One region of the Metabacillus sp. RB-C-LZQ-3-1 genome, then DNA from elsewhere that is predicted to be linked to it. Evidence: riboswitches for the same ligand, from Rfam matches in the RefSeq annotation. Region 1 holds a riboswitch; each other region holds the start of a gene.
The links. Region 1 has a riboswitch for S-adenosylmethionine ahead of mtnW (2,3-diketo-5-methylthiopentyl-1-phosphate enolase). Riboswitches for the same ligand answer to the same signal wherever they lie in the genome.
Positions count from the first base shown of each region.

Region 1 (8,207 bases):
AATTTGACTGCGAACTTGCTTAACTAACTCAATATCCAATTCAGTTGATATCATGCCTGGATTTTCATCTGCCTCAGCTAGGATATTTCCCCAAGGGTCAATGATAATGGAATGTCCCGCAAATTCATTATTAGGATCAGTGCCTGCTCTATTGCATGCCACAACATAGCATTGGTTTTCTATCGCTCTTGAGAGTAGAAGTGTTTTCCAATGATGTAGACGGGGCATTGGCCATTCTGCTACAACAAATAACACTTCTGCACCTTGGGTTGTATGAGTACGAATCCACTCTGGGAAACGAATATCATAGCAAATAACACCCGCACTTTTTATTCCGCCAAGTTCAAATAGTCCTTTTTCACTTCCTGCTGTTAAGTAATGATGCTCGTCCATCAGTTTGAATAAATGAAGTTTGCTATATTCGTGGATAACTTGACCAGTATTGTCGACAATAAACATTGTATTTGTGACGTGACCTTCATTTTTTTTAGCAATGGAACCGCCAACGATGTGAACAGAATATTTTTGTGCAAGGCCGCTTAAAAACATTTTTGTTTTCTCACCATTTTGATCAGAAATTTCATCTAATCGTGTCAGATCATATCCTGTTGTCCATAGTTCTGGCAGAACGATCGTCGTTGATTTTTCCCGGTTTACAGCTAAGGCAATCTTCTCTTCAACTTGTTGGTAATTTAAGTCCGGATCACCGAATTTGATATCTAATTGAATACACGTAATGATAGGTTTCATTTGGTTCACACCTTCATTTTTAAAATTTTTTACTTTACAAGTTGTTACTAACAATATATGATTTGTGACTAGAATTTCAAGAATTTTTTGAGAAGGTGTCGAAAATGAAAATATTTGAACAATCGGAATTATTAAATACATTACCGAAGCAGTTTTTTGCGAGCCTTGTTGCAAAAGTGAATAACATAATTGAGCAAGGTCACGATGTCATTAATTTAGGTCAAGGGAATCCCGATCAGCCAACACCGGGACATATTGTTGAAGCAATGGAAAAAGCAGTAAAAAATCCAAACTATCATAAATATTCACCGTTTCGTGGCCAATCATTTTTGAAGGAAGCGGTCGCTACATTTTATAAAAGAGAATATGGAGTTAATATTGACCCACAGTCAGAAGTAGCCATTCTCTTTGGAGGAAAAGCAGGTCTAGTAGAAGTTCCGCAATGTTTGTTGAATCCAGGAGATGTTGTGCTTGTACCAGATCCTGGTTATCCTGATTATTGGTCTGGAGTGGAATTAGCTCGTGCAAAAATGGAACTCATGCCATTATTAGAGGAAAATCAATTTTTACCAGATTACGGAAGCCTGCAAAAAGAAGTGATCGATAAAGCGAAATTGATGTTTATTAATTATCCGAATAATCCTACTGGGGCAACGGCAACCGAAGAGTTTTTTGAAGAGACTGTTCAGTTTGCAGAAAAACACGATATTTGTGTTGTTCATGATTTCGCGTATGGCGCGATTGGATTTGACGGAAAAAGGCCGGTGAGCTTCTTGGAGACGAATGGAGCAAAAGATGTCGGAATTGAAATTTACACATTTTCAAAAACCTATAATATGGCAGGTTGGAGAATTGGGTTTGCTGTCGGTAATCCGTCTGTAATAGAGGCACTTAATTTGTTACAGGATCATATGTATGTGAGTGTATTTAGCGCAATCCAAGAAGCAGCTGCACATGCACTTTTAAGCCCGCAAACATGCGTTAAGGAACTAAATGCTATGTACGAGTCTAGACGAAATGCACTTATATCTGCTTGTCATGAAATTGGGTGGAAAGTAACTGCACCAGCCGGATCATTTTTCGCATGGCTCCCAGTCCCAAGTCAATTTGAATCTTCACAGGCTTTTTCAGATTATTTGCTTGAGAATGCTCATGTTGTCGTAGCTCCTGGTGTTGGGTTTGGAGAATTTGGTGAAGGGTATGTTAGGGTTGGATTATTAACAACAGAAGTAAGACTTAAAGAAGCAGTTGAAAGAATAAAACGATTAAACATTTTCTAATTTACCATGTATCTTACTTTATTCTTTTAGCCTTGACATGCTATATGTGATCTGTCATAATTCTTATTAATTTCAAAAAATGAACGTTTCGTTCTTATCAAGAGCAGGTGGAGGGACTAGCCCTATGAAGCCCGGCAACCGACTTGACATCCTGTTAAGCACGGTGCTAATTCTTGCAGCATATGCTGATAGATAAGGGAGATTGCTTATTACTTATGTGCGTAAAAAAGCCCCTTTGATCTATTCAAAGGGGCTTTTTTTTCGCTTTAGTTAAACATGATCTTAAATTAAGAGAGAAGGCTCGATGTTGAAACGAAATGTTCAAGATTGACTAAAGGAATCAAATGCATTAGCAAATAAATGATGTTAAAATTAGTATGATAAATAGAAAGATTCAGAAAATGTCATATGTATTGAGAAAGTAGGGTTATTTAGTGAGTGAAGTTATTGCTACATATCTTGTACACGATGCAAAAGGTGATTTACACAAAAAAGCTGAGGGTATTGCATTAGGTCTAACAGTTGGCTCTTGGACAGAACTCCCTTTACTTGAACAAGAGCAATTAAAAGCACATAAAGGTCGTGTATTAGAAGTCAGTCAACTAGAAAGCTGTGAGAAAACAAACCGATATCTTGGAAAGCCTGTTACAAGAGGGGAAATCAAGATTGCTTATCCAAGCTTAAATTATAGCCACGATCTGCCAGCAATCTTAACGACTGTTTTCGGTAAATTATCTCTTGATGGTGAGGTAAAGCTGCTTGATTTAGAGTTTTCGGATGAGATGAAAAAAACTTTTCCGGGACCCAAATTCGGTGTAGCAGGTATCCGTGAATTAGTTGGAGTCAACGATCGACCACTCTTAATGAGTATTTTTAAGGGTGTCATCGGGAGAGATATTTCGTATTTAAAGGACCAATTAAAGCAGCAGATTTTAGGTGGAGTAGATTTAGTAAAAGACGATGAGATTCTTTTTGATAATCCTTTAACACCTTTTGAAAACCGCATTTTAGTTGGTAAAGAAGTATTGAGGCAAGTATTTGAAGAAACAGGTCATAAAGCGTTATATGCGGTTAACTTAACAGGGAAAACCTTTGACTTAAAAGAAAAAGCGAAAAGAGCAACTGAGCTCGGAGCCAGTGTATTGCTATTTAATGTATTTGCATATGGTTTAGACGTGATGCAAAGCTTAGTGGAAGATCCAGAGATAGCTGTCCCAATAATGGCGCATCCAGCAGTTAGTGGTGCATCAACAGCATCAAGCTTATACGGATTCTCAAACTCATTGTTATTAGGGAAGCTAGTTCGTATGTCTGGTGCTGATTTCTCTTTATTCCCATCACCATATGGAAGTGTTGCATTAGATCGAAATGTAGCACTTGGGATTGCCGAAAACTGCTTAAATGAAGATGGATTTAAGCAAGCATTCCCGGTTCCATCTGCTGGTATTCATCCAGGATTAGTTCCAATATTAGTAAATGATTTTGGGGTGAATTCAGTCATTAATGCTGGTGGCGGAGTTCATGGTCATCCAAATGGAGCAATTGGGGGAGGACAAGCATTCCGTGCTGCTATTGATGCCACTCTTTCCGGTATCACACTAAAAGAAGCAGCTGAAAAGAGTGAAGATCTTAAGCTTGCCATTGATTTATGGGGTGCCAAAGAGGTGAGCAAATGAGTGACAAAGTAATTATTTGTGACTTCGACGGAACAATTACCGAGACAGATAATATTATTGCGATCATGAAAGAGTTTGCACCACCAGAATGGGATGCTCTTAAAAATGGAGTTCTCTCACAGGAGATCTCCATTAAAGAAGGAGTTGGGAAGATGTTTCAATTACTTCCCTCTTCATCAAAAACACAAATTGTGGAGTTTATCCTTCAGCATGCTGAGATTCGTCCAGGTTTTCAAGATTTTGTGCGATACGCAAAGGAAAACAATATCCCGCTTTATATTGTTAGTGGGGGAATTGACTTTTTTGTATATCCTCTACTTCAAGGTCTGGTTAATGAAGACCAGATTTACTGTAATGTGGCTAATTTCTCAAATGAGCAAATCAAGATTGAATGGCCAAACAGTTGTGACGAACAATGCACGAATGAATGTGGATGCTGTAAGCCGTCACTCATTCGACAGCTTACAAATACGAATCAAAAGAAAATTGTTATTGGAGATTCAATTACAGATTTACAGGCCGCCAAATTAGCTGATTTTGTGATTGCTAGAGATCTGTTATTAGAAAAATGCAAAGAGTTACAGTTGCCACATCAGTCGTTTACAACATTTTTTGATGTAATGGACATTCTTGATCATCTAGAGGAGGTAAGTGTGTGAGTTTACTAGAGCAACGATGGGGAGAATTAGCAGACATTAAGAGAGTGCTGGCAAAGAGAGAGTGGTTCCCAGGGACAAGTGGTAACTTGGCGATCAAAGTGGAGGATGATCCTATTTCATTTCTTGTAACGGCAAGTGGAAAGGATAAAACAAAAGAGACAAATGAAGACTTTTTACTAGTCAATGGAAAGGGACTGCCTGTTAATAACACACATTTAAAGCCATCAGCAGAAACTCTTTTACATGTTGAAATCTTTAATAAAACCAATGCCGGGTGCAGTCTTCATGTTCATACCGTTGATAACAATGTGATTTCAGAACTTTATGGAGATCAAGGAAAGATAACATTTAAAGGTCAAGAAATTATTAAAGCCTACGGATTGTGGGATGAAGATGCTGAGTTTACAATTCCGATTATTTACAATCATGCCCATATCCCTACACTAGCAAGTGATTTTAGTGAATTTGTTAAAGCGGATGCAGGAGCAGTCCTCATTCGTAATCACGGAATTACTGTATGGGGAAGAGATGCTTTGGAGGCAAAGAAATATTTAGAGGCTAGCGAATTCTTATTTTCTTATCATTTGAAACTAATGACATTGAAGGCATATCGCTAGATAGAAATTCAAAAATCAAATATAAATTGGAGGAGAAAATAATGGCAGTCATTAAAGTTAGAAACACAAATGAAGTAATTGAAGGTCAAGAGCAGGTTTCATCATTCTTAGAGAAACAAGGTGTACTTTATGAACACTGGGATATGAGCAAGCTCCCATCACATTTAGTTGAAAAGTTTGTTCTTAGTGATGAGGAAAAATCTGAAATTCTAACAACCTACAAAGCTGAAATTGAAGATTTAGCAGAAAGAAGAGGCTATAAAACATGGGATATCGTTGCTTTATCTGATGCAACTCCTAATCTTGAAGAGCTTTTAAAGAAGTTTGAAAATGTTCATACACATACTGAAGATGAAGTTCGTGCGATTACAGCAGGACATGGGATTTTCATTATTAAAGGTGATGATCAAACTGGATACTTTGATGTAGAATTAGAAGCTGGCGATGTTATTTCTGTACCAGAAGGCAATCCACATTTCTTTACATTAATGGAAGACCGCCAAGTTGTGGCTGTACGCTTGTTTATTGAAACAGAAGGATGGGTGGCTCATCCATATCAAGAGGAACAAGAATTAACGAAATAATAATAAAGGGAAACTTCCATCAGTGGGGGTTCTTCATCCCCACTGACAGTTAGTTGAACCAATCGGACTTTTATAACGGGCAGTTATCCCCCACCTACCTTCTTATCAACTCAGAAGCTTGAAATGGGATTTTACTGCCGCAAAGAGTGGGATAAAAAAGCGGAGAAATTAGATCTCCGCTTTATTTAATAATTCTCGTTTTTTCTTTGTTAAGCTTTTGAAAGCTTGATCAAGTACATGATATTTCTCAGAATTAGGAGTTAATAAACTAATTTCACCCAATATGGCAGATATTTCTGTGTTCACACGTAATAATTCCTCTTCCATTTCTTGTGTAGTTGAAGAGGTGGATTCTTGAGCTGTTCTACGTTTTTCTTCATACTCTTCAATAGACATTTCTACCCGCTTAATTTTTTGATCTTCGAATACAAGAAGCTTATCACAAACATGCTGGAGGAAATAGACATCATGGGAAACAACGAGGATTGTACCAGAATAATCCTTCAAAGTTTTTTCCAATTGATGTCGGCTTGCTAAATCTAAATGATTCGTCGGTTCATCAAGAATCAGCATATCGTATTCATTTAAAAGCATGTTTGTTAATTTAATTCTCGTCCGTTCTCCTAGACTTAAAGTTCCAACACACTGACTTAGCGTTTTTGCGTTCATACCCATATTTGCGAGGATAGTCCTTGCCTTCAATATCTGATCTCGATCTGAAAGTTGTAACGCTTCTAAACCGGTCTGTGAGATATCCATATCAGCAACATCTTGGCTTAAGCTTGCGATTTTAAGTGAGGGGCTAATAGTTAGATTACCAGCTGTTCTCGATTCTTCACCTCTAAACATGTTTAATAATGTTGTTTTCCCAGAACCATTTGGTCCATAGATTCCAATTTTTTCTCCATGTTTTATAAAGAAATGACTTTGATGAAACAGCATTCTATTCGGAAATCTCTTAGTAAGGTCTTTTGCCTCGATGATTCGCTTGCCTCTTTTTTCGTTTCCTTTAAATTGAAAGGCGATGTTTTTATCCTCAGTAGGTTTTTCAACCTTGTTTTTTTCTAATTCGTTATTTAATCTTTTCATTTTTGATTTTATTGCTCGGTCGATTTTTTTTGCTTTAACACCATGGAATTCTTTCATTCCTTCTTGATCCCGCATTGTTCGATGGGCTTTTCCTGCCCACTGTTGTAATTGCTCCATTTGCCCTTCAACTTTTGCAATATCTTTTTGTTGATTTTGATAATGGTGTAATTGAACTTCCCGATTTTTTTTCTTTTTCTCATAAAAGGCAGAATAATTTCCTTCATAGGCTGTGAGCTTCCCGTTTTCCAGGTCAAATATTTGCTGAACAGTTTGATCTAAAAAGTAACGGTCATGAGATATAACGATTACAGCACCTTTGAAGGAATCAAGCTGCTCTATCAACCAATGGATCCCTTGATAATCAAGATGATTCGTTGGTTCATCAAGAAGAAGAATATGCGGATGATTTGACCAAACCTCAGCTAATGCAATTTTAAGTTTTTCACCACCGCTTAAATGTGAGAAGCGATCATTGTCCCAGGATTGATATTTTGAAAGTCCTAATTCACTTGTCTTCTCAAGAAATTCACCTGATAAATTTGAGTTATTGGATATTTGATAATCAACGGACTGTTGTAGATAACCGATTCTAAGTGCAGGATTTTTTACAATCGATCCAGCATCAGGCTCCAGCTTACCGTAAATCAAGTTAGCAAGAGTTGACTTCCCTGCACCATTAATTCCTACAAGACCGATTCGATCTTGTTTTTTTATCTCAAATGAAACATCGTTTAAAATCTGTCGATCTCCATAATGTTTATGAATATTTCGTACAGTAAGCATAAAAAAACCTCCCTAACCTAGAGAGATCATTCTAAAAAAATATACATAATCATGATAAAACAATGTATCTGCAAAAACAGATCACATTTATTTCATTATAAGGATGTATAATGTTGAAGAATGCAGACTAATCCAATTTCTCTAGGTAATATTAAGATTCAAAATATAAATGAATAATAATAGCCTGAAAAAAAGATTAGAACTTCATTGTATCAACATTCACCCTTTCCATTTTGTTACAATAAATTATATGTTACCAAAGGGGAAATTGCAACAGCTTTCAAGTTTTTTTTATGTAAAGGCTCAAAACTGTTATTATTATATGTTCTTTGCTATAAAATAGGGCTAGAATAAATTTTTATCAAGAAAACTACAAGGAGGTAGTTTAATGAAAGTTCGCTATCATTACGTAAAAAAAGCAGAGGTTAAATATTGTGATAGTCAGTGGACAGTTAAAGAGGCATACGATTATTTAAAAGAAACAGGATATAGATCAATACCTGTTTTAAAGGATGAGGGGAAAACATTTGTTGGTTTTATCTATAAAGTTCACTTATTAGAGCATTTCGTAGAAAATAGTGGAAAGGAAACAGATCCTATTGAACCTTTTATTCAAAATCGGGATGCCTATATATTTGAAGAGGACTCTTTTTTAAAACATTTTTAACTATCCGTCGTTTACCTTTTTTAGCCGTTATTAATGAACAAAATGAATTTTCCGGTATTATTACACATTCAAACATTATGGATGTATTGGAAGATTCCTTCG
Region 1 covers NZ_JBZFLI010000006.1:167,056-175,262, forward strand. The annotation lists gene AC4GZ8_RS11865 (carbon-nitrogen family hydrolase) at 1-891, opposite strand, end outside; gene AC4GZ8_RS11870 (pyridoxal phosphate-dependent aminotransferase) at 855-2,030, shown strand; SAM riboswitch class I at 2,122-2,229, shown strand; gene mtnW (2,3-diketo-5-methylthiopentyl-1-phosphate enolase) at 2,465-3,706, shown strand; gene AC4GZ8_RS11880 (2-hydroxy-3-keto-5-methylthiopentenyl-1-phosphate phosphatase) at 3,703-4,365, shown strand; gene AC4GZ8_RS11885 (methylthioribulose 1-phosphate dehydratase) at 4,362-4,982, shown strand; gene AC4GZ8_RS11890 (1,2-dihydroxy-3-keto-5-methylthiopentene dioxygenase) at 5,024-5,566, shown strand; gene abc-f (ribosomal protection-like ABC-F family protein) at 5,735-7,438, opposite strand; partial or broken gene cbpA (cyclic di-AMP binding protein CbpA) at 7,827-8,207, shown strand, end outside.

Region 2 (8,207 bases), on a different contig from region 1:
TCTTCAGCTGGATTTAAACCCGCTGCTAATGCATAGTTACCGTTGATAATAACAGCATCACCTTCATTGTTTTCAAAAGCACTTGCAAGCATTTCTGGTGCAACACTATCATCAATTTCAAGATTTTTTTCGTTTTCTACAATATCATCTTTTGTAGCATTGATTTTTTCGATATCAGGATTTAATTTAATTAGCCCTTTTTCTTCAAGTAGTGCTAATACACGTCCCATTTCAGCAACGTTATTACTCATGATAATTTTCGCACCTTCAGGGAGATCCTCAAGAGCTTTATATTCTTTAGAGTAAATACCGAATGGTTCAATATGGATTGCTCCAACATTTTCTAATTCAAAGCCATTTTCCTTGATTGCATTTTCTAAATAAGGTACATGCTGGAAGTAGTTTGCATCAAGATCACCCTCTGCAAGTGCAGGATTAATTAATGGATAATCAGAGAACTCTTCAATCTCTAACTCAATACCTTTTTCTTCTAACAATGGTTTTGCTTCTTCTAAGATTTCAGCATGTGGAACTGTTGTAGCCCCGACTTTTAGAACTTTGGTTTCCTGTTCAGTGTTACCCTCGGTTGTTTCTTGAGTTGCATTATCTTCACCGCCACCACAAGCAACTAATAGGACAGCAAAAATCGTAAATACAATGGATAATAAGGATTTTTTCATTGTGTTTTCCTCCTAACGTTTATCTATAGCCTTGACTAATATATCTCCAATAAATTGGATAATAAATACAATAATTAAGATAAAGATTGTCGCAACAATCGTAACTTCAAAGTTATTACGTTGGAATCCTTCACGATAAGCGAGGTCACCTAATCCGCCGGCTCCAACAACTCCTGCCATTGCCGTATACCCTACCAACGCAATAGCCGTAACAGTGATACCAGATACTAACGCTGGAAGGGATTCTGGTAAAAGGACCTTCCACATAATAGTAGATGTTTTTGCCCCCATAGACTTGGCTGCTTCAATGACTCCTTTATCCACTTCCCTTAAAGCCAGTTCTACCATTCTCGCATAGAAAGGAGCTGCCCCAATGATTAATGCTGGAAGAGCGGCATTTGCACCAAGGATTGAACCAACAACAATTTTTGTGAAAGGTAAAAGTAAAATAACTAAAATAATAAATGGGATTGAACGGAAAATATTAACGATTCCAGATAGAATCGTATTAAAAACACTGTTACCCCATATATTACCCTTTGATGTTAAAAATAAAAGAAGCCCTAGAATAATTCCGATGAAAAAGGTCGCGATAACAGAAATACCTGTCATATAAGTTGTTTCATATGTTGCTTCCCATACCTTTTCCCACTTCACGTTTGGAAGAAACTGTTCAAGCATTTGCCAGCACCTCCACTTCAACTTGTTGCTCTTTAATAAATGCTACAGTACGGTTGATTTCTTCTTCGTCTCCATCTACATGTAAAAATAATGACCCATATGATCCATTTTGGGTTTGTGAAATTTTCCCTTGAAGAATATTTACTTCGATTTCAAAGTTTCTAATAATATTAGTAATTAACGGTCTTTCTGCTCCCTCACCAACAAAAGTGAGCTGCAGTATTTTTCCTGAATCATATGACTTTAATAAGTGCTCGACTGCTTCTTTCGTCTCATCAGGTTCTGATATCTGTTTAACAAAGGTTCTTGTAATTGGTTTTTGTGGGTTTTTGAAAACATCTAAAACATTACCTTGTTCCACAACCTCGCCATTTTCCATAACTGCAACTCGATGACAAATCTTACGGATGACATGCATTTCGTGGGTAATAAGAACTATAGTTAAGCCCAGACGCTTATTAATATCAACTAGTAAGTCTAAGATAGAATCCGTCGTTTGAGGATCCAAAGCAGACGTAGCTTCATCACATAATAAAACTTTTGGGTTATTTGCTAAAGCTCTTGCAATTCCTACACGTTGCTTCTGCCCTCCACTTAATTGTGACGGATAAGCATTTTCACGTCCCTCTAAACCAACAAGCTTTATTAACTCATCTACACGCTTCAATCGTTCAGCTTTTTTCACACCAGCAATTTCTAGCGGAAATGCAATATTTTCTCGGACAGTTCTTGACCATAATAAATTAAAATGCTGAAATATCATACTAATTTCTAAACGTGCTTTTCGAAGATTGGCACCTGAAATCGAATCGATTCTGCTTTCAGCTACTTTTACTTCACCACTCGTCGGCTTCTCCAGCCCATTTAATAAACGTATTAATGAACTTTTACCCGCACCGCTATATCCGATAATTCCGAAGATTTCACCCTTCTCAATGTTTAGATTCACATTATTAACTGCTTTAACTTGGCCTGATTTTGTTTCATATATTTTATTAACATTTGATAATGTTATCATCTTGTCACCTTCTTTCTTAATTACTTAAAATTTAGGTTAAGTATTTGAAAAACTTATGAGAAAAACTTTGCTTATCACCAAGTCCTCTTGGCGAATCCCATCGTTTTTCTTATACTATCATTCATATATTTTCATAATTCTGATAGTATTAAAAAACCTTTCTACCAAATGAGCAGAAAGGCGCGAAAGAATCCTTTCTCTCATCTCTCAAAGCATCTGCTTTGCGTGAATTGGCACCATTTCAACAATGTTGATGGTTGCCGGGCTTCGTCGGGCACTTCCCTCCACCTCTCTTGATAAGAGTTTCATCTATTATATTAAGTCATTCAGTATAGGTCGAATTTTAAATACGAGTGTGATTGTATCATGTGTTGAAAATTGGTGTCAATTAAAAATAAGTTATTATAAAATTTGAAAAATTCAGCTTTATAACAAGTTTTTTATAAAAACAAACAAATTCTAAGCAAAAAAAATAGGATGACACAAATTTTATCATCCTATTAGTTAAATTCACATATTTACTTGTTCAAAGCTTCTTATGCCTGTGGTTTTATCAATTGCTTGTTCAAGATCCTCAATTAGATCATCAATATGTTCAATTCCAACAGATAATCGAATCAGATCTTCTGTAACTCCTGATTTTTTCAAATCCTCATCACTTAACTGCTGATGTGTTGTACTTGCCGGATGAATAATTAAACTTTTTGCATCCCCCACATTTGCCACATGTGACCACAATTCTACTGAATTTATTAATGAAGCCCCTGCTTTTCTGCCACCTTTAATACCAAAAACGATGATAGACCCTGCGCCTTTTGGAAGATATTTTGCAGCCAACTCTCTTCCAGGATGGTTCTGGTTTTCAGGATATAAAACCCATTCAACAGCTGGGTGATTATCTAGATATTCGACCATTTTTCTTGCGTTTGATACATGCTCTTTCATTCGAACATGGAGAGTTTCTAGACCTAGAGTAAATTGAAATGCATTATATGGACTAATAGCAGGTCCCATATCTCTCAACAACTGAACTCTCGCCTTAACGATGAACGCTTGGGCACCTAATGCTTCAGCATATACTATATCATGATAGCTTGGATCTGGTGTTATAAATCCAGGAAACTTAGAGTTATTCCAATCAAACTTCCCTCCATCTACTATTACACCACCTAGTGTTGTCCCATTACCTAACAACCATTTTGTGGCGGAATGGACAACAATATCAGCTCCGTGTTCAATTGGCTTACAAAGGTAAGGTGTGGCAAACGTGTTATCAACAATTAACGGAATCCCTGCTTCATGAGCAATCTCTGCTACAGCTTCGATATCAAGTACATCTAAGCTTGGATTTCCGATCGTCTCAGCAAAAATTGCTTTCGTTCTTGGAGTAATGGCAGCTCGAAAATTTTCTGGGTTTTTGGGATCTACAAAAGTTGTTTTAATTCCATATTTAGGTAAAGTTGCAGCAAATAAATTATATGTTCCACCATATAAAGTTGAGGCCGATACAATTTCATCACCGGTACCTGCGAGATTTAACACCGACAATGTAATCGCTGCCATTCCACTTGCTACGGCTAAACTGCCAACTCCTCCCTCAAGCTGGGCGATTCTTTCCTCAAAAACAGTTGCAGTAGGATTATGTATTCTTGTGTAAATATAACCAGGCTCTTTCAATCCAAATAAGTTAGCCGCATGTTCAGTATTATCAAAAACATAAGCGTTAGATTGATAAATTGGTACAGACCTTGCACCTGTCATTTCATCTTTTTTAAGTCCACCGTGAATTGTTAATGTTTCTTGCCGATATTGCTTGTCACTCATCTTTGTTCCTCCCCTATAGTACAGCTCTGAATTGTCTACAAGTAGGTGTAAACACATGATGAAGGATTCTTTTTTTTAGACTAATTTCATTGTAATCGGTTAAACTCTATTACGACAAGCCTTCTATCAATAAGTTTTTTAAATTAATTTAAAGAGTGCTTCAATCTTTAGAAAATCACGATATGACCCTTTTATTGAAATACTTCCAAGTGAAATTAATTGCTTTAAGCTAATTTTATTTTGTACCATATCCTCTAAATCCTGCTCTTCTCCCTCAATAAGAAAATCTACCTTTGTTGGAGGAACAGCTAACAAACTTGACCCATTTGAAGATAGTTCAAGATAATAGCTTGACTTATGTTTAGCCCTAATTTCAACTACTAGAACTCTATTTATTAAGATTGGTTTTATAAATTCTGCTTTATTTATGCCAGTGATAAAATCAGAAATTAACATAAAAAAATCCTCCCGCTATCAATAAGTTACTTACTAACTTCATTGATTATCGGAAGAATCCTTTAAATAAAACTCGACAGTTTCTGCCCTTGCTTAGAGAATTTCACTATTTCCCAAGAAATATGTCAGTTTATCTATTATATTGTTTTAAAAGGTCGTAAAGATGTCCTACCGACTGAAACGCATATACCCTTTCCCTTATTTTCCCGTCTTCAAAAATAAGCAAACATGGTACACTTTCTATTCCTAATTCTTTCGCATCTTCTGGATAATAATTCAAATTTAAGGAAAAAATATCCAGATTTGGCAGTAACTCATCTACAACAGTCAGCATTTTTTTAGCTACCTGACAAGTACCGCACATTGGGGTAAATAAGTATATTACTTTAATACCTTTATTCGGTATCATTAGCTCTTTTTCTTTCCACTCAATCATAACTCTAATTTTTTTGCACCCTTCTAAAGAAATTTAGCATTTACATCTATATTAGCACTAAGTAAAACTGATGCAACATGATGATCAGGTGCTGTTGCAACCTCACGGTAAGCCCGGTCAATATAGAGGTGGGATGCCTCTGGAAATTCTCGTTTGAATTGTTTGCGTAACCGGTCACCAGCATCATCAGAATCAACTAAAATATACACATCTTTTAGAAATAGCTCATCAATTAATTCATCCATTTTCGTCAAGCTAATGGTACCATTTGTACAGATGATTTCAATTGGTTCACATATTACATTTAATACTTTCTTTTTATCTGATTTTCCTTCAACAATTATTACTTTTTCAACCTCAACTAACGACATAACCATCACCTATTTTTAAAGTAAAAAGTCTTTTCTATAACGTATTCGATTTGTCGAGGTTGTTTCCCTTTAATTTCATGTTTTTTCTTATCATTTAGAAAAAACATTCAAAGAAAACCACCATTTAGGAAAGCCATTAGGTTATAAGTGCGAAAAAAGCAGTGGTGTACGCCACTGCTTCCACATTAACACCAGCCATTTTCATCGTCACAGTCGACATATTTTTGATCTGGTTCAGATAGAACATCTGCTATTTGATAAAAGCGGCTATCATTAAATTCATAACCCGCTTTTAGGTTATAATTATTCTCTGAGACCATTTGGCCAATATTTTCTTTTTCCAGATAAAGATTTAATTGCCCATCTCCAAATTTGCCGACAACTCGATCAGTTATATCTAATCGTTGTTTTTGAAAAGTCATATGGACACCCTCCTTTATCTTACTAATAGGGTGTCCATATTTTATCACATCATGCTTATTAGTCTTGATTCGTCATTTCTTCATATTGCTCAGCGGTCATTAACTTTTCAACGTCTTCAAGGTTTGAAGGCTCGATGACAATCATCCACGCTTTTTCATATGGAGATTCATTAACAAATTCCGGGCTATCATCAAGGTCCTCATTGATTTCAACAATCCTTCCGCTTACTGGTGCATAAAGCTCTGAAACAGTTTTAACTGACTCAACACTTCCGAAAGGCTCGTCCGCTTGGATTTCGTCTCCAACTTGTGGCAGCTCGACGAAAACGATATCACCTAGTTCTGATTGGGCAAAATCAGTAATTCCAATTCGAACCTTATCCCCTTCAATTTTTACCCACTCGTGTTCTTCCGAATAACGAAGTTCTTTAGGTGTGTTCATGTTCTCATACCTCCAGGTTTCTTAACATTTTTTCATGTCTTAGAATAGGTTAAATTCCCTTTATTTTCTAACGTGATGAATTATTACTGTTTTAGCAGTTTTTTGTCACTGTTGCAAGAGATATCTGTTATTTTCCCCAAGTTTCACCAAATTGCTCTTCCTTAAAACCTACTGTTACTTTTTGATCTCCAACAGTTAGAGGTCGTTTTATTAACATCCCATTAGATGATAATAGCTCAAGCATTTCATCTTCTGACATTGTCGCTAATTTATCTTTAAGACCAAGCTCTCTGTATTTTTGCCCACTTGTATTAAAGAATTTTTTTAATTCTAACTGACTTTTTTTATAAATACTTGCTAACCCCTCTTTGGTTGGCGGGTTTTCCACAATATGTATTTCATTAAATTCAATGTTATGTTCTTCTAACCATTTTTTCGCTTTTCGACAAGTACCGCATTTAGGATACCAATAAAAATCTAACGCCATTCGTATCACCTCCATGTACCATCTAGATAAACTCTTATTCCATTTATAGAAGGAATATTTTTTCTTTATCTTATCATAAATCATCATGAAGGCATAATGAGGGATATCCTCATTTTGATAAAATATTGCTAATATCGCGACAAGGAGACAATCAATGTTTGATTGTCTCCTTTTTCTTATGCTAAATATGCATTTTTATCAATAATAGCTGCTGCGATCTCTCTTTTCTTCCCGATCACGTTAATTGGTGTATGCCTTGTGAATTTTCGTAATGCCGATAACATCATTCGCAGGGAATCACCTGATTCCACTGCAATTAACGATTCTTTTGCATGTGCCTCAATTTCATTGAAGGCTTCCTGACAATAGACTTGTGTGTAAAGAAGCTTTTGCTTATTCTTTTCCTCGCCTGTTTTGGCGATTGCCTTTTCTGTTCGAAGAATGGCTGATTCCATTGCATATATATTGCTCACAATATCTGCAATATTTACTAATACTTCCTGTTGCTTCTGGAGTTCTTTTCCGTACTTTTGGGCAGCCAGACCTGCAATAAGAATACCTATTTTCTTTGCATTTTTTAACAGGTATTTCTCTTGCTCAAGCGTTCCATCTCCAACATCCTCAGGCATAAGCATCATTAACTCTTCTTGCAGGCTTTGCGCCTTTTGGAATAAAGGCAACACCCCTTTTAATGCCTTTCTCAAATATGTTCCTGGTACTAAAAGGCGATTAATTTCATTTGTTCCTTCAAAAATACGATTTATACGTGAGTCGCGGTAAACACGTTCTACTTCATATTCCGCCATAAAACCGTACCCGCCATGGATCTGCACAGCTTCATCGACAACATAATCAAGTGTTTCTGAACCAAATACTTTATTCAATGAGCACTCGATTGCATATTCAGCAATGGATTTGGCTACCTCCTTCCCATCATTAATCTCTTCATCTGTCAGGCGGCTCATCCGATCTTCAAATAGACCAACTGTGCGATATACTGAGCTTTCCATTGCATATGTTTTTACAGCCATGTTGGCAAGTTTCTCTTGAATAAGGGAGAAGCTTGAGATCGGCGTTTTGAATTGTTGACGTTGATTTGCGTATTGAACAGCAACATCGATCATTCTTTTTGAACCGCCAATTGTTCCAACTGCAAGTTTGTAACGACCAATGTTTAAAATGTTAAAAGCAATCACATGCCCTTTCCCTAATTCACCTAGTAAGTTTTCTTTTGGGACTAGAGCATCTTCTAATATAACTGTTCTTGTAGATGAGCCTTTTATCCCCATTTTCTTTTCTTCAGGACCAGTGGACACACCTGGGAAGTCCCTTTCAACAATAAAGGCTGAGAATTGTTCACCGTCAACTTTAGCATAAACAATAATGACAT
Region 2 covers NZ_JBZFLI010000029.1:216-8,422, forward strand. The annotation lists gene AC4GZ8_RS24590 (MetQ/NlpA family ABC transporter substrate-binding protein) at 1-680, opposite strand, end outside; gene AC4GZ8_RS24595 (methionine ABC transporter permease) at 693-1,361, opposite strand; gene AC4GZ8_RS24600 (methionine ABC transporter ATP-binding protein) at 1,354-2,379, opposite strand; SAM riboswitch class I at 2,577-2,682, opposite strand; gene AC4GZ8_RS24605 (O-acetylhomoserine aminocarboxypropyltransferase/cysteine synthase family protein) at 2,890-4,203, opposite strand; gene AC4GZ8_RS24610 (SCP2 sterol-binding domain-containing protein) at 4,342-4,659, opposite strand; gene AC4GZ8_RS24615 (thioredoxin family protein) at 4,790-5,095, opposite strand; gene AC4GZ8_RS24620 (toprim domain-containing protein) at 5,119-5,466, opposite strand; gene AC4GZ8_RS24625 (YusG family protein) at 5,652-5,888, opposite strand; gene gcvH (glycine cleavage system protein GcvH) at 5,947-6,330, opposite strand; gene AC4GZ8_RS24635 (arsenate reductase family protein) at 6,458-6,817, opposite strand; gene AC4GZ8_RS24640 (acyl-CoA dehydrogenase FadE) at 6,994-8,207, opposite strand, start outside.
Region 2: another riboswitch for S-adenosylmethionine. It lies ahead of AC4GZ8_RS24600 (methionine ABC transporter ATP-binding protein); the one in region 1 lies ahead of mtnW (2,3-diketo-5-methylthiopentyl-1-phosphate enolase).

Region 3 (8,207 bases), on a different contig from region 1:
TTCCTCAGTTCGAAATATATTCTGTTGCTTTAATTGCTCATTAAGCCATGTGTAGTTGAAACCGGCTTCTATTAAGTTTTCTTTTAATACTTTGCCATCACTAATGAGTGTGATCGGAATATACACTTTTTCTTGATTAACTTGAAGATCTGATTTTGTAGGGTTTTCATATTCTGCTTTTTTTAGAACGCTAACTGTACCATCCGTTTCCAGAACAGCATACTCAAGCTCACGAATAGAAAAAACACCCTTTGATCGGATTAAATGTTGCAACTGATTAATGTCGAGCTTACACTTTTTTAAATTTTCTTTTAATATTTGGCCATCTCTTATAATAATAGTTGGACTTCCTTCAAGAAAGCCTCTAGTTTTGCTGAATTTTTGTGTAATCATTTCTAATGTAAAAATTAAAATTCCCCAAACCACAACAGCATAAATAATTTCACCTATGCCAATTTGATCATCAAAAACTGCATTCCCAACTAATTCTCCTAAAACAAGAGCCGAGATAAAGTCAAAGGTAGTGATTTGTGTGATTTGTGTTTTGCCTAATATTCTTGTGATGGCAAAAAGAGCAATAAACCCAAAGCACAGTTCAATTGTTATTTGTCCAAAATGCATGTCCAATCCCTCCGTCACACAAGTCCATATATAGTATCTTTAGCGACATCATGTTTTTTATACAATGAGAATTAGGAGAGAGATTAATGTAATAAAAAAGGAAAGTTAGTAAAGAATAATTAAAAAATCTTCATCTAATGAAGGGGGGATATAAGTGTCGGCAGGCTATAATACACTGACCTCAACTGAGATCACAGCTCTTTGGACGACCTATTTGAACGAGAGTATGGTGAAGTCCATGTTAACACATATGCTCTCAAACCTGGACGATCAAGAAATAAAAGCAGAAGTCCAGCAATCCTATCAAATGGCCCAAAATAACATCAATTTTTTAGTTGAATTTTTTCAGCAGCAAGGTTTTGCGAAACCAATAGGATTTTCGGATGAAGATGTTTATACAAATGCACCTAAATTATACTCTGACACCTTTACATTAATTTATGTAAATCACATGTCAAAGGTCGCTATGCTTGGATATTCAGGATTTTTAGCCATGTGTTTCCGAGAAGATATTAGACTTTTCTTTACAAAATGTTTGCAAGGAGCGGCAAATTTATATAATTCTACCTTAGAAATGGCAATGTCTAAAGGCTTTTTTGTGCAAGCACCATACATAGAAGTACCTGAGGACAATGATTTTGTGGATTCAAAAAAATATCTTCGGGGATTAAATCCTTTTTCGGAAAAAAGACCATTAAATGCTGTTGAAATTTCTCATCTTTATATGAATATTCAAACCAATTCAATTGGCAATAAATTATGTCTGAGCTTTGGACAGACATCTCAAAACAAGGAAATCCAACAATATATGTTAAAAGGAAGCGAAATTTCAAAAAAACATGTAAAGATCTTTACAGACAAATTATCAGAAAGTGATATAATCGCTCCTGGTTCTCCTGACGTTTGTGTAACTGAGTCAACATCACAAACATACTCAGATAAATTTATGATGTTTCAAATATCGTTACTTAGTGCTGCGGGTATAGGAAACTATTCTGCGGCAGCCGGGGCAAGCCAACGAGCAGATTTAGCGGTTGATTATGAGCGGTTATCGATAGAAATTGCTGAATATGCAAAAAGCGGGGCGGATATCATGATTAAACATAATTGGCTTGAGCAGCCGCCGGGATTAAAGGATCGAAAAAAACTTGTAACGAAGAAAAGCTAACCATAGATAGGTTAGCTTTTTTCTACATTGTAAATTATAAATTTCTTGAATTATGGATAACACTTCGACATCCAGCTCCAGCGCCTAGCCCCTCGAGGTCATAAGCCAATTTAGAATTGAAGGCAAAGAACGCCTTCTATTCTAAATCGTCTTATTGCCCGAGGCTGTTTAAGGCGCTTGCGCTTTCCTTAATCATCGTAACATGTGGGATACCTGCATCCATAAATTCGTCTGACACAACCTCATAGCCTAATTTTTCATAGAAGGGAATCGCGTGTGTTTGTGCATTTAGCTTTAGCCTGCTAACACCTTGTTGAGTTGCAAGTTCCTCTAGTTTTTCAACAATTATTCGACCTGCACCATTTTTACGGCTTGTTGATAGAACACAAATTCTTTCAAGCTTTCCAATGCCATCGACGATACGAACGCGTCCGGCACCAACAGGGTTCTGTCTGTCATCATATAAAACAACATGTTCAGCTTCATTCTCAAATTGATCGATTTCTTCTTCTGCAGGTACTTGCTGTTCATCTACAAAAACAGTATTTCTAACAAAAAATGCATCTTCTAGTTGTTCTTTTGTTGTCACGTGTTGTATGTTCAATTATTCGTTTTCCTTTCCTAATAAAAATGTTTCATGGACAGTCCAGGAGCCGTTTTCTAATTGATATAATAGGTGAAAACGATCAATAACTTCTTCATGATGAATATCAAGCATTTTGAGACTGCCTAGAACATCAGAATGCTCATCATCTGATAAGTTTTGTCCGATTGTAATATGTGGTACAAATGCATATTCTGGTTGACCAGCCAGTGATCCTGTATGTAATTTTTCATGAAGGGATTTTAGCTCGTCAGTTGGTTCCACCTTAAAATAAATAACATTATTCACTGGTGAAAATGAGCTTACCTTTTTAATCGATATGTGCAATGGTTTTGTTGCTTCTGCAATCTCGCGTAACTCTTTGGCAACGACTTCTATTTCATTGTCTTCTGCCTCAAATGGTGTTTTTAATGTTAAATGCGGCGGTACTAATGCATAGTGAGTGTCATATCTTTTGCGATAGGAATTAGCTAAGTCTTGTAGCTTTTTTGATGGAAAAAGGGCAATTCCGTATTTCATGTCATTCCCTCCAAACGAATCATTTTAATGTTAGTATAACAAATTTTTAAAAATAAACATATGTACGTAGCGTTCTTCCTGAAATTACTCAAATATGTGTTTGAAAATGGGCGTCAATGAAGGCTGCCAATACTTCCACGTATGATCGCCATCAAATTCTTCATATGTATAAGAGAATCCTTTCTTCTCTATTACCTTTGCAAGCTTGCGGTTAGGTGTGACAAAATCAACGATCTCTCCATCAGTCGTTTTTACGGCTGTTTCTTTTTTACCTATTTGATGATAGATAATAGGGCGTGTAGTTGAAGTGAAATTTTCTGCGATGTCAATTACGTCATCATTTACATACGGTGATTGCAAAACAAGCTTACCAAAGATATTTGGATATGTTAACCCTGTAAGCAACGATACTGTTGCTCCTAAAGAATCGCCGATAAGAGCACGGCCATAGCCGATTTGGTAGGTTGGAAATTCTTGATCCAGATATGGAACTAACTCATGGGCGAGAAACCGTATGTATTGTTTAACCTTTACACCATTTGGATGATATTTATCTCTTCGATCATCTACATTGTTGTATGGTATTCCAACAACAATAACATCCTCAATTTCTTCTTCTTTCATGAGTGCTTCAATTTGTCTGCCAACACGGCCCAACTTAAAATAATCTTGGCCGTCTTGTGCGATTAATAAACTATACTTGTACAAAGGAGAAAAGTTTTCAGGAAGATAAATAAGTAATGTCATTTCTTCCTCTAGCGAAGCTGAATAAAAGGAACGTTCCTTTATGATACCTGTTTGTTTACTCATAATTCTCCTCCTTGATGATACTCTTTAACATATTTGTTTGAAACCCCTTACTATTTTAACACGATGACAGGGATTCATCCTTAAAAATGCATGTAGAAGCAGGGGGAAAAAGGTTTAAAAAATTGGGACAAGGGAATGTATCTAGTAAACCTATTAAATAAAAAGTGGGAGGAGAATCACAAATGAACAAACAAACCTTTTTAAAAAGGAAAGTGGTTTTATCCGGTGTTGCACTATCAACAATAGGTGTTACTTCATATTTATTGAAGGATAAAAAGAGAAAAGAAAAGATGAACTATGGAATACAACGAATAAAAAATAAAGCGAAAATACTTTTGTCTAGAAAAAAAGCGGTCGTAGAAAAAGCTGGCCATCCAGATCCATATGATATAGAAGATAATACAATGGTTGCGGAAGGTTCTATGTATTCTGTGAATTATTTTGATGAGAAAACGAAGTAGAGAAAAAGCCGACAATATGTCGGTTTTTTTTCGTGTATCAATTAAAGTTATACTTATTTTACAATTAAAATTGATTAAACAAGTCAAACTATTACAATAATTATATTGCATTCTATACTTGAATCATGTAAAGTAGTAAAAAAAAGTAAACCTAAAAATTTCATATATTTCTTATCAAGAGAGGCAGAGGGACTGGCCCTATGAAGCCTCAGCAACCGGTTCAAAACGAATGAAGATCAGGTAATTGATATTTTCTTTCATAGAAGATACCTAAAGTTGGTTTTTAAAAGCACCGACAGATGATGGAAAATGAAGCGAACAAAGCGGTTTTGTTTGTTCGAAGCATTTTCCATCATCTGTCGCTGGCTTGCATCGCAAGCCGCAAGCACTTGAGTGCTTTTAAAAAGCCCATATACAATTTATGTAGCTTCTAGTGAATAAGTAAATATTAAGTTAACAAATTCCTATTTAAGATCTTCCACGAGTGCCAAGGTGCTAAATCCAGCAAGCCACACCAGCTTTATGCTTGAGAGATAAGAAGAAGCGAACTTTAAATAACAGCAAAGTCTTCTTCTTAACGAGGAAGACTTTTTATTTTGCCTCAGAACGCTTTCTCTCATGTCCATAATCAATAATTCAAACTTTAGGAGTGACACAAACATGAGCAAACGAATCGAAACGAAATTAGCGCAAATTGGAAATCGAAGTGAAAAAGTAACAGGTACTGTTAATCCACCAGTTTATTTTTCAACAGCTTATCGCCATGCTGGGATTGGAGAATCGACAGGGTTTGACTATATACGTACAGGAAATCCGACTCGATTACTTGTAGAGCAAGCGATTGCTGATTTAGAGCATGGAGATCGAGGATTTGCTTTTAGTTCAGGTATGGCAGCAATTCAAACGATCATGGCTTTATTCCAAAGTGGCGACGAATTAATCGTATCCTCTGATTTATATGGGGGAACATACCGTTTGTTTGAAAGAGAGTGGAGAAAGTACGGATTATCTTTCCAGTATGATGATTTCACAAATCCTGCAGAAACGGAAAAACGGATTAATGATAAGACAAAAGCTCTATTCATTGAAACACCAACAAATCCATTAATGCAGGAAGCAGATATTAAGGAATTAGTAGCTATTGCCAAAAAACATGAAATTTTAGTCATTGTTGATAATACATTCTACACTCCAGTGCTTCAAACACCTATTTTAGATGGAGCGGATATTGTCATTCATAGTGCAACAAAATATTTAGGCGGACATAACGACGTTCTTGCTGGCTTAGTTGTGACAAAAGGTCAAGAATTAAGTGAAGAGTTCTTCCAGCATCAAAATGCAATCGGAGCGGTTTTATCACCATTTGATTCATGGTTATTAATGAGAGGAATGAAAACATTATCCCTTCGTATGAGACAGCATCAACAAAATGCCGGGCAGGTTGCACAGTTTTTAGAGGAGCATCCAGATGTCCTAGATGTTTTGTATCCGGGAAAAGGCGGCATGCTTTCATTCCGTTTACAAGATGAAACATGGGTAAATCCTTTCCTGAAAAACTTGAAAACTATTACGTTTGCAGAAAGCTTAGGTGGTATTGAAAGCTTCATTACGTATCCAGCTACTCAAACTCACATGGATATCCCGGAGGACATTCGAATTGCAAATGGTGTCTGTAACAGATTGTTGCGTTTTTCAGTAGGTGTTGAGCATGCTGAGGATATTATTGAGGACTTAACACAAGCATTTAAGGCAATGAAGGGAGCGGTAACAGTTGAGCAATCATGATTGGTCATTTCAAACAAAATTACTTCATAATGAATCGAAAGTGGATCGCAGCACAGGATCGGTAAGTGTGCCCATCCACCATTCCTCAACCTTTCATCAATTTAATATTGATGAATTTGGAAAGTATGATTATGCACGGTCAGGAAACCCAACGCGGGAAGCATTAGAGCAAGCTATTGCAGAGCTTGAAGGCGGATCAAGAGGCTTAGCGTTTTCTTCAGGAATGGCTGCTATTTCTACCGCATTCTTATTATTATCACAAGGTGATCACGTATTGGTGACAGAGGATGTGTATGGGGGAACATTTCGTATTATTACAGATGTTTTAACTCGTTTTGGTATTGAGCATACGTTTGTAGATATGACAGATCTTCATCAGGTTGCATCTGAGATCAGACCAAACACGAAGGTCATCTATATGGAAACACCTTCAAATCCATTGCTAAAGGTAACAGATATTCAAGGCATCGTGAATTTAGCAAAAGCAAATGATTGCTTAACCTTTTTGGATAACACGTTTTTAACACCAGAGCTTCAAAGACCATTGGAGCTAGGTGTAGATGTTGTGCTTCACAGTGCAACGAAATTTCTGGCAGGTCATAGTGATGTCCTAGCAGGTCTTGCTGTAGTTAAGGACCCGGAATTGGGAGATCGTTTATATAAGTTGCAAAATGCATTTGGAGCAGTACTTGGCGTACAGGATGCGTGGTTAGTCCTTAGAGGCTTAAAAACACTACATGTTCGCCTGCAGCAATCACAAGCATCAGCGTTGAAGATCGCCGAGTTTTTATCAGAGCATCCAAAAGTAGAAGAGGTGTACTACCCTGGATTAAGCTTCCATCCAGGGCATGATACACAGCGATATCAAGCAGACGGGCCAGGAGCAGTGTTATCATTTAAATTAGCAGATGGGGATGCTGTAAGGACTTTAGTTGAGAATGTTCAGCTCCCAGTTTTTGCGGTAAGCTTAGGTGCGGTTGAATCGATCCTTTCGTATCCAGCGAAAATGTCACATGCAGCAATGCCGCCAGCAGAACGGGAAAAACGAGGTATTTCTGATGGGTTGCTGAGGTTAAGTGTAGGATTAGAAAAAGTTGAAGATTTGATTAAGGATTTCGATGCAGCTCTGGAGAAGGTTCCGGCTGTAAAGAAAAGTGAAAATGTGAATGTTTAAAGGATAGAGCTGACTCTTTTAGGGTCAGTTCTATTTTGTATTTATATAATTAAAGAGGGAGGAGGTTTACCAAATAATAAGCTTGATATTCGTTACAAACTATAGAGTTCTTGTATTAGGAATAAGATACTACATCGAAATATTAGAGAGCTAGCTTTCCTTCAAAGTGGGATAAATAGGAAAAAGGATTGAGATTCATATGCATGTACAGCATCATTCCATCATATATAAAAGAGAGCTTGCGCTTTAACTCAATTTTATAAAAGGGGGAACAGAGATGAAAAAAACGCGCCATAGCTTGTTGTTTATCTTCGTCCTTTCGTTCATGATGGTCCTTGCTGCTTGTAGCAGCGGAACTGATTCTGGGAATGCAAATGGGGAAGAAGGCACGACAGAAACCGAAAGCAATTCAGGTGAAAAGCAAGATTTAAGCCTACTAACAGGAGGTACAGGTGGAACGTACTATCCTCTCGGGGGCCAAATTGGGAAAATCATCACAGACAACACAAATGCCAACATTACACCACAAACATCAGGTGCATCAGCTGAGAACATGGAAACCTTAAGGGCGGGTGAAGCAGAAATCGCCTTTTCACAAACAGATATTGCGGCATACGCAATTGATGGACTAGAAATGTTTGAAGGAAACGCCATTGACAATATTCAGGCAATCGGATCTTTGTATCCGGAAACAGTTCAGCTTGTCACAACGAAAGATAGCGGCATTACATCAGTTGAAGACTTAAAGGGCAAAGCTGTTTCAGTAGGAGCACCTGGATCCGGAGCTTATATTAATGCGATGCAAGTATTAGAGGTTCACGGTTTAACAGATAAAGATATCAAACCGCAAAATCTATCATTTGATGAATCAACTGATGGTATTCAAGCAGGCACAATTGATGCAGCATTTATTACAGCTGGAACTCCAACAGGAGCAGTAGAAGCATTATCAGCTCAAAATGATATCGTAATTGTCCCGCTAGAGGATGACAAAATCCAAGCGTTAATTGATCAGTATCCATACTATGCGAAAGATACCGTTGCGGCAGGAACATATAATATTGA
Region 3 covers NZ_JBZFLI010000027.1:15,858-24,064, reverse strand. The annotation lists gene AC4GZ8_RS24220 (YetF domain-containing protein) at 1-621, opposite strand, end outside; gene AC4GZ8_RS24215 (DUF3231 family protein) at 776-1,789, shown strand; gene AC4GZ8_RS24210 (GNAT family N-acetyltransferase) at 1,941-2,393, opposite strand; gene AC4GZ8_RS24205 (YjcG family protein) at 2,394-2,912, opposite strand; gene AC4GZ8_RS24200 (alpha/beta hydrolase) at 2,997-3,722, opposite strand; gene AC4GZ8_RS24195 (YbyB family protein) at 3,905-4,183, shown strand; SAM riboswitch class I at 4,352-4,489, shown strand; gene AC4GZ8_RS24190 (methionine biosynthesis PLP-dependent protein) at 4,844-5,968, shown strand; gene metC (cystathionine beta-lyase) at 5,955-7,142, shown strand; gene AC4GZ8_RS24180 (TAXI family TRAP transporter solute-binding subunit) at 7,420-8,207, shown strand, end outside.
Region 3: another riboswitch for S-adenosylmethionine. It lies ahead of AC4GZ8_RS24190 (methionine biosynthesis PLP-dependent protein); the one in region 1 lies ahead of mtnW (2,3-diketo-5-methylthiopentyl-1-phosphate enolase).

Region 4 (8,207 bases), on a different contig from region 1:
GAAAGAACTTGAACGAATCAACAGTATTATTGAAGAAATGTTGCTTTTATCAAAACCTGGGACACCTATAAAAAAAGATACATGTCTCCAAGACGTTTTAGAAGAGATTTTACCATTAATTAGTGACTCTTCTGATCATGTTAACATCAACATTAATATGGATCGTACGCCGATTTCAATTGACCAAAAACAAATCAAGCAAGTATTTCACAATCTTATTCGTAACAGTATTGAAGCAGTGGGTTGTAAGGGTGAAATACATATTTACTCACAAATAAAGAATGGATATTTTCAGATTTATATAAATGACAATGGTCCTGGGATTCCAGTAAATATACGGGAAAAGATCTTTGAGCCATTCACGAGTTCAAAGGAAGATGGAACAGGATTAGGATTAATGATTGTAAAAAGAATTGTTGAGAACCATAATGGGAGTATTAGGATCCATGAGACGTCTGGAGAAGGGACAACCTTTGTCATAGAGCTGCCATTATCATAAAAAAGATGACCTTGTGGTCATCTTTTTTTATACGTTAAGAAAATATAACGTTTCACAGAGTGTTGGTGTCTAGCTCCGAAGCACATGACGTGCAAGTGCAGTCATGGAGATTGACGACGTGTATTTTTGCTGCCAGCGCCCAGCAACTAGTGAACTTCACACTCCTCCTTACGATAAGTCAACATCGACGCTTGTGCTTACTGCTTAGGAGTTTATAAAAATCTTGTACTATGGATAAGTGCTCGGCATCCAGCTCCAACGCCTAGCCCCGAAGCACAAGGACGTGCGAGTGCAGTTGTTGCGGCAGGACGTCGCGATTCTAAACTGCCTCGAGGTCATAAGCCAATTTGAATTGAAGGCAAAGAACGCCTTCTATTCTAAATCGTCTTATGCTTGTCGGGTCTGATCAAGGCGCTTCCGCTTTTGTACTTTATTTTAACTTAAATGAACTTTTGAGCGATACAATTCGATTAAAAACGGCTTTTTCCTCTGTTGTATGCTTTGGATCAACATTAAAGTAACCGTGGCGGAAAAATTGGAATTTATCCTGTGGTTTAATATCTTTCATGTTCGGCTCTATAAACCCTTGTAAAATTTCAAGTGAGTTTTCGTTTACATAATCTAGGAATGTTTTTTCTTCAGAAGATTCTTCTTCATCCCCAGCTTCTTCATGCTCTTGTTTATCAAGAATGAGTGGCTCGTATAAGCGAAATTCTGCTGGAAGTGCATGTTTTGCATCAACCCAGTGGATGGTCCCTTTTACTTTACGGCCTGTAAAGCCTGTTCCACTTTTTGTTTCAGGGTCGTAGGTACAATGAATCTCAATGATATTGCCATTTTCATCTTTAATCACGTCTTCACATTTAATGAAATAAGCATGCTTTAAACGCACTTCATTTCCAGGGAACAGACGGAAGTATTTCTTAGGTGGATTTTCCATGAAGTCCTCTTGTTCAATATAAATTTCACGTGAGAATGGAATTTGACGTGTCCCCATTTCAGGAACTTCAGGGTTAATCTCTGCATCAAGCATTTCAACTTGATCTTCCGGATAGTTGGTAATGACCACTTTTAAAGGCTTCAAGATTCCCATTGTTCGAGGAGCTTGAAGTTTTAAATCTTCACGTACAAAATGTTCAAGCATCGCTTCATCAACAGTAGCAAAGCCTTTTGAAACACCTGTCTCCTTTACAAACTCACGAATCGCTTTTGGAGTATATCCTTTTCGACGTAGCCCGGAAATCGTAGGCATACGAGGGTCATCCCAGCCATCGACATAGTTTTCTTCAACCAGCTGTTTTAATTTACGCTTACTCATCACCGTGTTTGTGATACCTAAGCGCCCAAATTCAATTTGTTGTGGTTTATGTTCCATTTCACATTCTTCAATGACCCAGTTGTATAATGGACGTTGGTCTTCGAACTCTGTTGTACATAAAGAATGTGTAATTCCTTCGATGGCATCCTCTAATGGATGAGCAAAAGCATACATTGGGTAGATACACCATTTATCTCCGGTATTATGATGAGATGTATGTGAAACTCGGTAGATGACAGGGTCACGTAAATTAATGTTTGGTGATGACATATCAATTTTTGCACGAAGAACTTTTTCACCATTACCGAATTCACCATTGCGCATGCGCTCAAATAGGTCCAGGTTTTCCTCGATAGATCGATTACGGTATGGACTTTCCTTACCAGGCTCAGTCAAGGTACCGCGATATTCTCTCATTTCGTCTGCTGTTAAATCATCCACATAAGCCTTTCCCTTTTTAATAAGGAGAACAGCACGATTGTACATTTCTTCAAAATAATCGGAAGCAAAGAATAATCCGTCCCATTCGTAGCCAAGCCAAGCTACATCTTCTTTAATGGATTCAACGAACTCTGTATCTTCTTTTAATGGATTTGTATCATCAAATCGTAAATTTGTTTTTCCATTAAATTCATCTGCTAGACCAAAGTTAATCACAATGGATTTTGCATGACCAATATGGAGGTACCCATTTGGTTCCGGCGGGAATCGAGTGTACACGTAGTCTCGTTTTCCTGTCTCAAGATCCTCTTTAATAATGCTTTTAATAAAGTTTGAGGAATTGTGTTCCAAATCAGATCAAACCTTTCTTTTGTATGTAAGAATTAACTCTATCTTTCATTATACCAATAGATGATAAAAAGGTTAATTTACTTGGGCTATTTATTTGTAATAGTATATATATTTGCATCATGAAGCAATCTGTATACAAGAATTCTTAATAATTGGCTAGTTGTCACAGACTTTGTTGTTATGTAATAAGTATAGAGGTGGTTGATTCGCGCTACAGGATGCTCGCTTTCCGCGGGGCTGGTGGTGATTCTCCTCGACGCTTAGCGCCTGTGGGGTCTCACCTGTCCCTACTCCCTTGTCTTGCTCCGAAGCACAGGATCTTGCCAGCGCCTAACCCTCTAGTGTCTAGCCAATTTAGAATTGAAGGCAAAGAACGCCTTCTATTCTAAATCATCTTATGCTTGTCGGGGCTGATCAAGGCGCTTCCGCATTTCTAACAGAAGTCTCGCACCTTCCGCTCAAATCAACAAGTAGTTTTTTGTTTTTGAAATAGCTCCTAAACAACAGTATTTAGGAAAGGGGCCAATTAAAATGTAAAAGTTAGTGTATATCACTTTTAGTATAGTACAAAATAACACAGTCTGGCGGGAGGTGAGAGTATGCCAAATAGAAACGATAATAAATTCAGAAAAATTGAATCTGAAAGTCAGAAACAAGGTAAATCTCAAGAAGAATATGCAGCTGAGTTAGAGAACAACAAAATGAAAGCACAAAAGAGAAAATAATGATTAATAGGCAGGCATAGCTGCTTGCCTACATAAGCTTTAAGTGATTTTTTCTAAATATACAATCAATTAAGATAGTATAAATATTCAAAAAATAGTTGACATTCATTCTATACCAGATTAAAGTATATGTATTGTTATTTTACTTAATCGCATAAAACATCTCTTATCAAGAGTGGCAGAGGGACTGGCCCGATGATGCCCGGCAACCGTTCTATTTTCTAATAGAATTGGTGCTAATTCCTGCAAAGCTGTATGGCTTTGAAAGATAAGAGAGGAGACTCCTATTATTGTGGTGAAACCTCTCTGTCTTAAGAGAGGTTTTTTTGTTGTCCAGGCCCCAAAAAACAGAGAAATAGGGTGCTGGCATAAGTAAATCGCATTAAAAAAAGAGGGGAGCAATGAAACGATGAAAAAGAAACTTTTTAACACATTCTTTATTTTGACATTGATATTAACGGTGTTTATCTCAGGATGTTCGTCAAATAATAGTGGAACGAATGAATCTACGAAAGCAAAAGGAAATCCTGAAGTATCACTAGATAATGTACCAGAAAGATTTAAAGATGGTGAAGGTGCAAAAATTAAAGTGATCCGCAAAATTGGTGGAGATGATCATACAGCTCAATTTTTAGCAGGAGCGAAGGAAGAAGGGGAAGCTTTAGGTTTCCAAGTTGATGTGTTCACTGCTAATGGTGACACAGCGAAATTCCATGATGCTATCGCACAAGGACTTGAAGAGGATTATGATGGATTTATTATTTCTCATGGAGATGACGAAGCAACAATTAATGCGGTTCAAAAATTAGTTGATGCAGGGAAAAGTGTTGTAACGTTTGATTCAATTGATGGGTTATCACAAATCAATGGTGTAACACTAACATCTCAAGATGATGAAGCACTTGCAACATTAGCATTAGATCAATTAGTAAAGGATACAAATGGTGAAGCGAATATCGTATACCTTTGGGTTGACGGATTCCCGCCAATGGTAAGAAGAAATGCTGTTTATCAAGATGTTCTAGCAAAAAATCCGAAAATTAAAGAGGTAGAGCGCTTTGGAATTGCATCTGCAGATACATCTGTTCAAACTCAAAACGCTGTCGCTTCTATGCTTAACAAGCATCCAAAAGGTGAGATAGATGCTATTTTTGCAACATGGGATGCCTTTGCAATTGGTGCTGCACGTGCGATCAAAGAAGCTGGAAGAGATGAAATTAAAATTTACGGTATCGATGTTTCAAATGCAGATCTTCAAGAAATGCAAAATGAAGCGAGCTCATGGAAATACACAGCTGCTGTTGATCCGAAGCTGATCGGGGCAGTTGATTTGAGAATTCTAGCGAAAAAGCTTGCAGGTGAAAAAACACCTGATAGTTATAATCTTAAAGCTTCACTTATTTCACAAGACGCCTTACTTCAATCAAATGAGCCAATTAATATGGTGAATTTAGCTGAAACTGTGGAAGGTTGGGGTCAGTCAGATGCATTTGAAGAAGAATGGATGAAAACATTAAAAGAATATTATAAGAAGTAATATCCTTAGGTGGAGAGAATGGATGATGTAAGGGTTAAACCTTTAAAGTCCACCTCTCTCCTTTTTCCTCTATTAAACCTCCAATTTTATAATCCCAATAAAACGAAATATACGATCTATAGGAAGGAGGCATAACAATGAGCAAGTCAGTACTAAAAATGACAGACATTTCAATTGAATTTCCTGGTGTCAAAGCACTGGATTCTGTTAACTTTACGATGAAAAGCGGAACAACTCATGCACTAATCGGAGCAAATGGTGCGGGGAAATCAACCCTAATGAAGGTTTTATCAGGCGCTTACGATCATTACACAGGACAAATCTCGATAGATGAGAAAGAACTGTCTATCAAAAACCCTAAGGATGCACAAGCATATGGTATCCAAATTGTTCATCAGGAAGTGGATACAGCTCTTATCCCTTATCTAACAGTAGGGGAAAATATTATGCTTACCAAAACTGTAAGTGAAATGGGCAAGAGGCAATTGATTCGCTGGAAGCAAATACACCAACAAGCAACTGAGATTTTAACTAGCTTGAATATAAAGGTTTCATCTAAAAAACTAGTAAGTGAACTAACACTTGCCGAAAAGCAAATGGTGTTGATTGCTAGGACTGTTTCATCTAAATGTAAATTCCTTATCTTGGATGAACCAACAGCACCACTAAGTCATACTGAAACAAATGAGTTATTTAGAATTGTTCGGGAACTGAAGGAGAAAAATGTAGGGATTATCTTTATTTCTCACCGCCTTCCAGAAATTTTTGAGATTTGTGATGAGATTACGATTATGAGAAACGGACAAATTATTACACATGAGCTTATTCGTGAAACAACTCCTAATAAGGTAATAGAATCCATGCTTGGCAGAGAGTTAGAGGAGCAGTTTCCTGAAAAAGCATTTCATATTGGCGAATCGATTCTAGAGGTCAACAATCTTTGTGATGATGGAAAGCTAAAAGATGTTTCCTTACAAGTACAAACAGGTGAGATCATCGGAATCGCAGGTTTAGTAGGTGCAGGTAAAACAGAATTATGTAAAACCCTGTTTGGTGAAAAGAAGCTAAAATCAGGTGAAATAAAGCTGCATGGCAAACAATTAAAAATAACAAGTCCCTATCAAGCAGTTAAGCACGGGATTGCCTTAGTTCCTGAGGAAAGACGAAAAGAAGGAATCCTTGTAGAGGAGTCTGTTGTAACGAATTTAACGGCTGCAAATTTAGGAGCTTTCACAAGTCCGCTTAGCTTTGTTAAACGAAAGGCAGAAAAGAAACAAGCGGTTGAACTGATTAAAAGTCTAGGAATAAAAACACCATCTGAACAAACAAATGTAAAAAATTTATCAGGTGGAAATCAACAAAAAATAGCAATAGGAAAATGGCTTATTACAGACGCAGATGTTTATATTTTTGACGAACCTACAAAAGGCGTAGATGTAGGTGCAAAAAAGGACATTTTTGAACTTATTAGTGAGTTGGCTAGAAGAGGAAAGGCGATTATTTATGCTTCTTCAGAATTAGCAGAAATAATCGGAATTACGAATCGTTTATATGTTCTATACGACGGAAAGGTCGTAAAAGAAGTAAATACAGCTGGAACGAACGAAGAAGATCTATTATTTTACTCAACAGGAGGCAACTAAGATGGCAGAAATAAATCCTGTACAAACAAAAGAAGTGAAAAGATCATTTGATCTATTTCAGTTTTTATATAAATATGGAACAATCCTGACAATCTTTATTCTTGTCATTGTGTTTGCAACATCGAATCCATCTTTTATACAAGGCAATAATATCATCAATATTTTACGTTCAATATCAATTGTTACAATTATTGCCATTGGGATTACCATCTCCCTATCTGTCAATGGATTCGATCTATCTGTAGGGTCTGTTGCTTCACTGTCAAATGCAATTGTGATTTCAATGTTTGTATGGTTTTCACAAAACACACTTATTGCTATTTTTGCAGCAATTATTGCTTCTTTATTAGTCGGGGTATTGAATTCATTTATAATTGTTAAATTAAAAGTTCCTGATATGTTAATAACCTTAGCGACAATGTTTATTGTTCAAGGGATTGCCTTAACATATACCAAGGGTGCAACGGTATCACAAAATATGGTAATGCCTGATGGATCGTTTGCAACTGGAATCATTAGTCCTATTTTTGAAAAAATTGGACAAGTACCTTGGATTATTGTCATTATGGTGATTGTCGTCATTGCTGTTCACATCTTTTTAACGTATACAAAGCATGGCCGTTATATGTACGTGATCGGTGGGAATATAGAAGCAGCAAGATTATCAGGGATTCCTGTTAATAAATATAAAGTAGCTGCTTATCTCTTATCAGCTCTTTTTGCATCAATCGGAGGGATTGTTTTAGCATCAAGAGTCATGACAGCGGAAATCAACGCAGGAGCACCTTACCTGATGGATTCTGTTGCTGCTGCATTTATTGGATTTTCCGTGCTTGGTGCAGGAAAGCCAAATGCTTTTGGTACATTTGTAGGAGCTGTTTTAATCGGTATCCTCCAAAATGGACTTGTTATGATGTCAGTGCCATATTACGCAATGGATATTGTGAAAGGGACAGTTTTAGCATTTGCCCTTGCTCTAACTTACTACAAACAAAAATAAATCGAAAAGGCTGCTGAGTTGATCAGCAGCCTTTTTTTCTATAAAGGGAGAATATGACAAACTTCATCGACAAATTATTGGAGTATTTCCCAGGAAAGGAATTTTTCAATCAATTTTAGACAAGCATTTGCGTTATAATTGGAAATAATTGAAATAGTAAGGATGGAAGTTATGAATATATTATCTATTAGTCATTTAGAAAAACACGAAGGTAATGCTGTTGTGTTTCCGCCCTTCAGTTTGACAGTTGGTGCGGGAAATGCTGTTGCCATTCATACGAATATGAGTGTGCAGAAAATATTAATGGGGATGCTGTTGGGAGAACTTCCTATTTTGACAGGAGAAATAAGAGTGAATGATATAAGTATTTCTGCTCCAAAAAAGAAGTACTTACAACATATCGGATTATTATCTTTAAATGATGGCTTATATGAAAGACTGACAGTAAAGGAATATCTGGCATTCTATCAAAAACTGTATGATTCTAAGACAGCGCTAGAACAAATTTTGAATGCTGTTCAGCTGGAAGAAAAAAAGAATACGAGGATCGGCAAGCTTACTTTTTCGGAGAAACGAAGAGTGCATTTTGGGAATATGCTGCTCAATACGGCATCTTTGTATGTATTTGAAGAACCTGACCAAAATACTGATCTGGAAACAAAAAGAGTTCTTATCCGCATCATCCAGCAGCTG
Region 4 covers NZ_JBZFLI010000010.1:97,534-105,740, forward strand. The annotation lists gene AC4GZ8_RS16370 (sensor histidine kinase) at 1-499, shown strand, start outside; gene AC4GZ8_RS16375 (glutamine--tRNA ligase/YqeY domain fusion protein) at 930-2,609, opposite strand; gene AC4GZ8_RS16380 (hypothetical protein) at 3,209-3,334, shown strand; SAM riboswitch class I at 3,498-3,609, shown strand; gene AC4GZ8_RS16385 (sugar ABC transporter substrate-binding protein) at 3,744-4,871, shown strand; gene AC4GZ8_RS16390 (sugar ABC transporter ATP-binding protein) at 5,009-6,514, shown strand; gene AC4GZ8_RS16395 (ABC transporter permease) at 6,516-7,514, shown strand; gene AC4GZ8_RS16400 (LytTR family transcriptional regulator DNA-binding domain-containing protein) at 7,686-8,207, shown strand, end outside.
Region 4: another riboswitch for S-adenosylmethionine. It lies ahead of AC4GZ8_RS16385 (sugar ABC transporter substrate-binding protein); the one in region 1 lies ahead of mtnW (2,3-diketo-5-methylthiopentyl-1-phosphate enolase).